2 linked regions of the Thermotoga maritima MSB8 genome follow. The protein of the gene in region 2 interacts with the protein of the main gene of each other region in a pairwise test. Links are inferred from orthologs where the notes say so. Each region holds a gene or a part of one and is shown on either strand. Other genes may lie near its edges. The genes, in order: dnaA and nadE.

Evidence for each region.
Region 1: the proteins of nadE (region 2) and dnaA interact in binary tests that used the Escherichia coli proteins (3 or more experiments, as listed by UniProt). The link is inferred for Thermotoga maritima MSB8 from one-to-one orthologs.

What each region holds. Positions count from the first base shown.
Region 1 is NC_000853.1:943,239-946,561, reverse strand. The notes cover bases 153-3,150. They hold dnaA (chromosomal replication initiator protein DnaA), read left to right. Parts: upstream 153-989; coding sequence 990-2,312; downstream 2,313-3,150. Other genes in these bases: trmB (tRNA (guanosine(46)-N7)-methyltransferase TrmB), read right to left, coding at 2,289-3,150; TM_RS04740 (ferredoxin), read left to right, coding at 682-864; TM_RS04745 (DUF4895 domain-containing protein), read left to right, coding at 153-643. Outside these bases: more of TM_RS04745, read left to right, coding at 1-152; more of trmB, read right to left, coding at 3,151-3,230; TM_RS04725 (radical SAM protein), read right to left, coding at 3,221-3,323. UniProt on the Escherichia coli protein: Plays an essential in the initiation and regulation of chromosomal replication. Binds in an ATP-dependent fashion to the origin of replication (oriC) to initiate formation of the DNA replication initiation complex once per cell cycle.
Region 2 is NC_000853.1:678,525-681,633, forward strand. Bases 83-2,866 are described here. They hold nadE (NAD(+) synthase), read right to left. Parts: upstream 2,006-2,866; coding sequence 1,160-2,005; downstream 83-1,159. Other genes in these bases: TM_RS03300 (exopolysaccharide transport family protein), read right to left, coding at 83-1,132; TM_RS03310 (Holliday junction resolvase-like protein), read left to right, coding at 2,065-2,595; ispF (2-C-methyl-D-erythritol 2,4-cyclodiphosphate synthase), read left to right, coding at 2,600-2,866. Also shown: more of TM_RS03300, read right to left, coding at 1-82; more of ispF, read left to right, coding at 2,867-3,082; TM_RS03320 (nucleotidyltransferase family protein), read left to right, coding at 3,064-3,109. UniProt on the Escherichia coli protein: Catalyzes the ATP-dependent amidation of deamido-NAD to form NAD. Uses ammonia as a nitrogen source.

The sequences.
Region 1 (3,323 bases), 260 kb from region 2 along the record:
TGTACTCAGAATAAAGAGACATCGTTTCCCATCCCTGTTTCTCATGATTGACACATCCGACAGAAGACTGCTGAATCTCTCCGTTGAAGATCCCTTCGATAGGGAACCGTGTATATACAGGGTAGAAGCAGATGTTCCGGAATCCATGGTCTCCTTCTACACGAAGCTGTTCGAAAAGGTGGATTCGGTCTCCGCGGGAATATTCAGGATGCCGTTGAAGGTGAAGGTTTTAAGGTCCGCCGGAAATGAAAGCTGGCTTCAAAAAATATTCCTTCAAGAAAAAGTGAAAAACATGGAGTTCTTTCTCTTCCAAAACAGGGTATCTGATGAGAATCTGGAAAAGATGATGAAACTTTTAAAATCGCGACTGAAGATCGTTCTGAGAAACGAGGGAATCGATGTGTTCCTTGAAACTCCAGAGTGGGTAGATAAAGAACACATCTCGCTGCTCCACGAAATGGGTGTTGTTTTGAGAAAGAAAAAGGGCATTCAACCTGCGCAGAATCCTATGGAACAGGCCTTTCTCACACTCAGAGTAGGATACGATCAGTTCTTCGAAGAAGACTTTGACATGGAATATTTTGCGAAAGATTTTATGGAAAAATTGAAAAGAATGTATGAGGTACTCGTTTCAATGTTATAATAAATACCGTGCAAAAACCTTTCAAGGAGGGACGAAACATGAAGGTAAGAGTTGACGCAGATGCCTGCATTGGATGTGGAGTTTGTGAGAATCTCTGTCCTGACGTTTTCCAGCTCGGTGACGATGGAAAGGCAAAGGTCCTCCAGCCCGAAACGGATCTTCCCTGTGCGAAGGACGCCGCTGACAGCTGTCCAACCGGAGCTATCAGCGTAGAAGAGTGAGGTAAGGGGTGGGGTTTTCCACCCCTTTAGAAATTTTTCAGATCTGTTTCTTTTTCTCCGTTGATTTTTTGAGTGTATCTGTTGGATAATTAATCCAGTCACTCCTCGTTTGGGGGTCCTCCATTATGAAAGAGAGAATACTCCAGGAGATAAAGACCAGAGTAAATAGAAAAAGCTGGGAGCTCTGGTTCAGTTCTTTTGATGTGAAGTCGATAGAGGGTAACAAAGTCGTCTTCTCGGTCGGTAATCTTTTCATAAAAGAATGGCTGGAGAAGAAGTATTATTCTGTACTATCAAAAGCTGTGAAGGTTGTGCTCGGGAACGATGCCACTTTTGAAATCACCTACGAAGCCTTCGAACCTCACTCCTCCTACAGTGAACCGCTCGTGAAGAAAAGAGCGGTGCTTCTCACACCGCTGAATCCCGATTACACCTTCGAAAACTTCGTCGTTGGTCCGGGAAATTCGTTCGCTTATCATGCCGCTCTCGAGGTGGCAAAACACCCGGGCAGGTACAATCCGCTCTTCATATACGGCGGTGTGGGACTTGGAAAGACGCATCTTCTTCAATCGATAGGAAACTACGTCGTTCAGAACGAACCGGACCTGAGGGTGATGTACATCACCAGCGAGAAATTCCTGAACGATCTTGTTGACAGCATGAAAGAAGGAAAATTGAACGAGTTCAGGGAGAAATACAGAAAAAAGGTTGATATTCTTCTCATAGACGATGTTCAGTTTCTCATAGGAAAGACAGGTGTTCAGACGGAACTGTTTCACACATTCAACGAACTGCATGACTCTGGAAAACAGATCGTTATCTGTTCGGACAGAGAACCGCAAAAATTGAGTGAATTCCAGGATAGGCTGGTTTCCAGATTTCAAATGGGACTCGTGGCAAAGTTAGAACCCCCCGATGAAGAAACGAGGAAAAGCATAGCAAGAAAGATGCTTGAAATTGAACACGGTGAACTTCCTGAGGAAGTTCTGAATTTTGTCGCAGAGAATGTGGACGACAACCTGCGAAGACTCAGAGGAGCCATCATAAAACTTCTGGTTTACAAAGAGACAACGGGAAAAGAGGTCGATCTGAAGGAAGCCATCCTGCTTCTGAAGGATTTCATAAAGCCAAACAGGGTAAAGGCCATGGATCCAATAGATGAACTCATAGAGATCGTCGCGAAGGTAACAGGTGTTCCACGTGAAGAGATCCTTTCCAACAGTAGAAACGTTAAAGCCCTCACTGCCAGACGAATCGGCATGTACGTGGCCAAGAACTATCTGAAGAGTTCTCTGAGAACGATAGCGGAGAAATTCAACAGGTCGCACCCCGTCGTTGTGGACAGTGTCAAAAAAGTCAAAGATTCCCTCCTCAAAGGGAACAAACAACTGAAGGCCTTGATCGATGAAGTGATAGGAGAAATCTCAAGGAGAGCCCTGAGCGGTTAACTCCTCGGGAATTCTCCTGAGGGACCATTTCAGAGCGGGTGTTCTGTAGGGATCAGAACCCTCGTCCAGCTTCAAAACCCACTTGCCGTCTCTTCCGGAAAGGTTGAGATAGTATACTTGCTGGAAACCGCCTTCGTCCGTGGAGATCACCTTCAGAAGATAATCACCATCCCTGTACACCTTCTTCACGACGAAAATCTTGTTTTTATCTTTGAACACCTTTCCTTCCAGCTCTTTAAGTTTTTCCCAGGTGACATTGCCTTCGAACACACTGTGAGCCATGGTGTTTTCACCCTCCATCAATCTTTTTACAGTTCCATTTTTTACTTTTCTTGCAACGATCAAAAAGGTCTTTTTTCCTTGAGATTTCCACTTTCTTTCGTAGCGAGTTTCTACATCTCTTTTGAAGTTCTCTTCGAACACATCTACGACAAAATACTCTGAGCTTTCGAAAGTATCCAAAACTTCCCGTGCGTACCACTCTTCATCGGTTGCAAACTCCACCGTACCATCCATCTCCAGGACGGCGGAGAGCGTTTGGAGAAAGTCGTAGCTGGTGATTCTTCTGCTTTCGTGTCTCTTTTTCGGCCATGGACATGGAAAGTTGATGTAAACCTTTTCTACGCTGTTGTCGGGGAACAACTCCCTCAGACCGAATCTGGCATCTACCTTCACGAGTCGAACATTTTTCAAGTTGTACCTTTTGAACTTTTTCTGTGCTTTCACGAAGGACGTGATGGACACCTCAAAACCAACGAAGTCTTTCTCCGGATGTCTTCTTGCAAGTTCTGCCAGAAATTCCCCGTTTCCAAAACCAATCTCAACCACTATCTTTGCCTTTCTGCCGAATATCTCAGACCAGTCGAGAGGAAATCTGGGAAAGTTTTGAGGCTTCAGTTCGTATTCTGTTACAACCACCTCAGCCACCTCTCCACTTCTATGAGATTCAGTTTTTTCTTCTTCGCGTATTCCACAACTTTTAGATATTCGTCTCTGGTGATGAATCTATCG
Region 2 (3,109 bases):
GTTCTTTTTCCATGTCCTCGTAGAGTTTCTTGAAGGCTTCGTACTGAGACTGATACAGGATTTTCTCCGACTCTGCCTTTATGAGACTGCTGAGTGCTTCTTCGTAGACGGGGTTGCCTGTTTTTTTCACCTGGGAGGTGAGAAGTCTTTTGAGCTCTATTTCGAGCTGTTTCTGTGTCTCCTGGAGTTCAGCTTTTTTCTGCACCACAGCCGGGTTTGTCTCTGTGTAACGTTCCATGAGACCAGCAAGCTCTATCTGAATGTTGATCATATTGCTTTTGAGTTGAGAAATGATAGGATCGAAGGTGATGCTGTCTTTGATCTGCTCGATTTCGATGTCGAGATCTTTGAGTTCTTTCGAGAAGAACTCAGACTGTTTCTGTGTTGCTTCCATGGCGATTCTGGCTTCTTCCATCTTTTGAAGAAGAGAAGCGTACCTGTCTATCAGAACCTGTGTCTGTGCTTCAACAGAATAAATTCTGTTCTGCTCTTTGAAGACCTTGAGTTTGCTTTCTGCTTCTTTGAGTTCTTGCTCCACCTTCGGGATTTGCTCTTCGAGAAAGTCCATCTTCGCTCCAAGCTGGCTCTTTGCGATGTTTTCACTGATCTTCGTGTAGTTTTCAACGATTTTGTTTGCTATTTCTGCTGCAAGTTTGGGTTCGTGCCAGGTAACCTTGACTTCCAGTATGCTCGAGTTTTTCACCGGCTCTACCGTTATGAGTTTTTCCACCATGTAACTGTAGAGAGAGAGTTTCAGATCGTCTTCTGTGAGGCCGTTTTTCTTTGCCTTCTCTATGTCTTTTTCGTCGAGGAGTTTGTGAACAAGATCGAGTTCGTCGATCACGGCTATGATGTTTCGTCTTGAGAGCATGATCTGTATCTCGTCTTCCTGACTTCCACCACCGCCCAGGAGGCTGGAGAGTCCTCCAAGCAGTCCTTCAATGGAAAGTCCTAGTCTCATACCCTTCTGTGTCGAGACTTTCACCCTCGCGTAAGCTTCGTACTGGGGTGTCGCAAGGAAAAGATAGATCCCTGTTGCAAAGACTGTCAGAACAAGAACAAGCCAGAAGAGCTTTGACCTTCTTTTGAACATCAAAAGAATGTCAGAGAGTGTGAGTTCTCTTTCTTCCACGTTTTTCCCTCCCTGGTGTGTTCTGTATCATATTCTATCAAAAGTGATGGGAATGTCTCTTCTGTACTTTTCTGAAAGTTCCAGAATCTTCTTCACCCTCTCGACTTTTTTCGGGTCCTCGTCTGAGAGGTCTTCGTTTTTTTCGAGTTTCATCAGAATGCGGTCGAGTTCCAAGTAACTCATGTTGAACGCCATCTCGTCTGTGATGCCGGGAATGAGATCGGGAGAAGGGGGTTTTTTCAGGATCTTTTCTGGAACGTTCATCTCTTTTGCGAGTTCGAAGACCTGTGTCTTGTACAGGTGCATGATGGGTTCTATGTCGACTGCCTCGTCACCCCACTTCACATAAAGGCCCGTCAGATACTCCGTTCTGTTCGTTGTTCCCACGACGGCGTATCCTCTCTTTTCTGCCTCGAAGTAGAGAAGGCACATTCTGATTCTGTGCTTTATCCTGTAGTACGCAAGACCTTTCAGGAACTCTTCAGGGCCGGTGTTTCTGAGATCGTCCAGGAAAGGGTCTTTCGAGAGTGTGTTCCACCTGTTCAGGACGTACCTTTTCACGATCGAGTCTGGAAGGAAAAGTCTTGGGGGAAAGAGTCTGTAGACACCTATCTTTCTCAGAATGGGTGTGATCGATCTTTTTCTGTACTCAACACCCAGTCTCTCACAGAAATCCACGGCATCCTTCAATGAATCTTTCGAGGAGTCCCTTTCAGGAAGGATGAGCGCAAAGACCCTGTCTTTTCCCAGTGCCTGAACACACAGCGAGAGAACGACGGCGGAATCCACCCCACCGCTCACACCAACGACCGCTCCTCTGTAGTTGTATTCTTCTATCTTTTCTTTTATGAAACTGATGAGACTTTCTTTCATTGTGGTCACCCTCTGGGATTTTAACATGTAGAATATGTGAATAGAGGAGGGGGATTTACATGACGGTTTTGATCATCGTAATTCTCATCATCGTTGTTTTTATCCTGACAAGAAACCTTCTGAAAATGTCACGCGAGATCCAGGAACTCAGGGGAAAAATTGAGAGCAATGCTATGAAAATGTTTGAAGAGTGGAAGAAGAGCGAGTGGGAACTCCAGAGAAGAGTTCTTGAGGCAAATTTGAAAAGAGAATACGAAGTGAAATTTCAGGAGTGGAAGATGGAAGAGGAGAAAAGGATCAGAGAGGATGCCATCAACAAAAGCAAAAGTGTGATAATGGGTCAGGTTACAGAGCACCTGATACCTTTCTTCCCAGAATTCAGATACAATCCAAAAGATGCAAGATTTATAGGAACTCCAGTGGATTTTGTGGTCTTCGATGGTTTGAGTGAAGGAAACTTGAGAAGAATAGTGTTTGTTGAGGTCAAGACGGGAAAAACGGGAAATCTGAACACCAGAGAAAGACAGGTAAGGGACGTGGTGGAAAAAAGAGAGGTTTACTGGGAGAAACTGCACTATCGTGGAGAGTGATCCCATGTTCATCGGCTTTGGATACGACAGACATCCGCTCGTTGAGGGAAGAAGGCTGGTCCTTGCCGGGGTGGAGATAGACGCACCCCTTGGAAGTCTTGGACATTCCGACGGAGATGTTCTCTCACATGCGATCATAGATGCCCTTCTGGGGGCAGGGTGTCTTGGCGACATAGGAACGTGGTTTCCGGAGACGAAGGAGTACAAGGACGCAAACAGTCTGGACCTTTTGAAAGAAACGGTGAAGATACTGGAGGAGAGAGGATTCAGTGTGGTCAACGTGGACGCAACGGTTGTGGCCTCCATCGTGAAACTCTCCCCCTACAGAGAAAAGATCGTGGAAAACCTCAAAAGTGCACTTGAAACATCCCGTGTGAACGTGAAGTTCAAGAGCGGAAACACGCTGGGGTTTGAGGGAGAAGAAAGGGGAATCTCCGCATATGCGGTGTGTCTTGTGGAGGAGAAAGGATGTACGAAGAGTACATAAGGGCCTGGGTAGAGAGAAAAAAGAAGG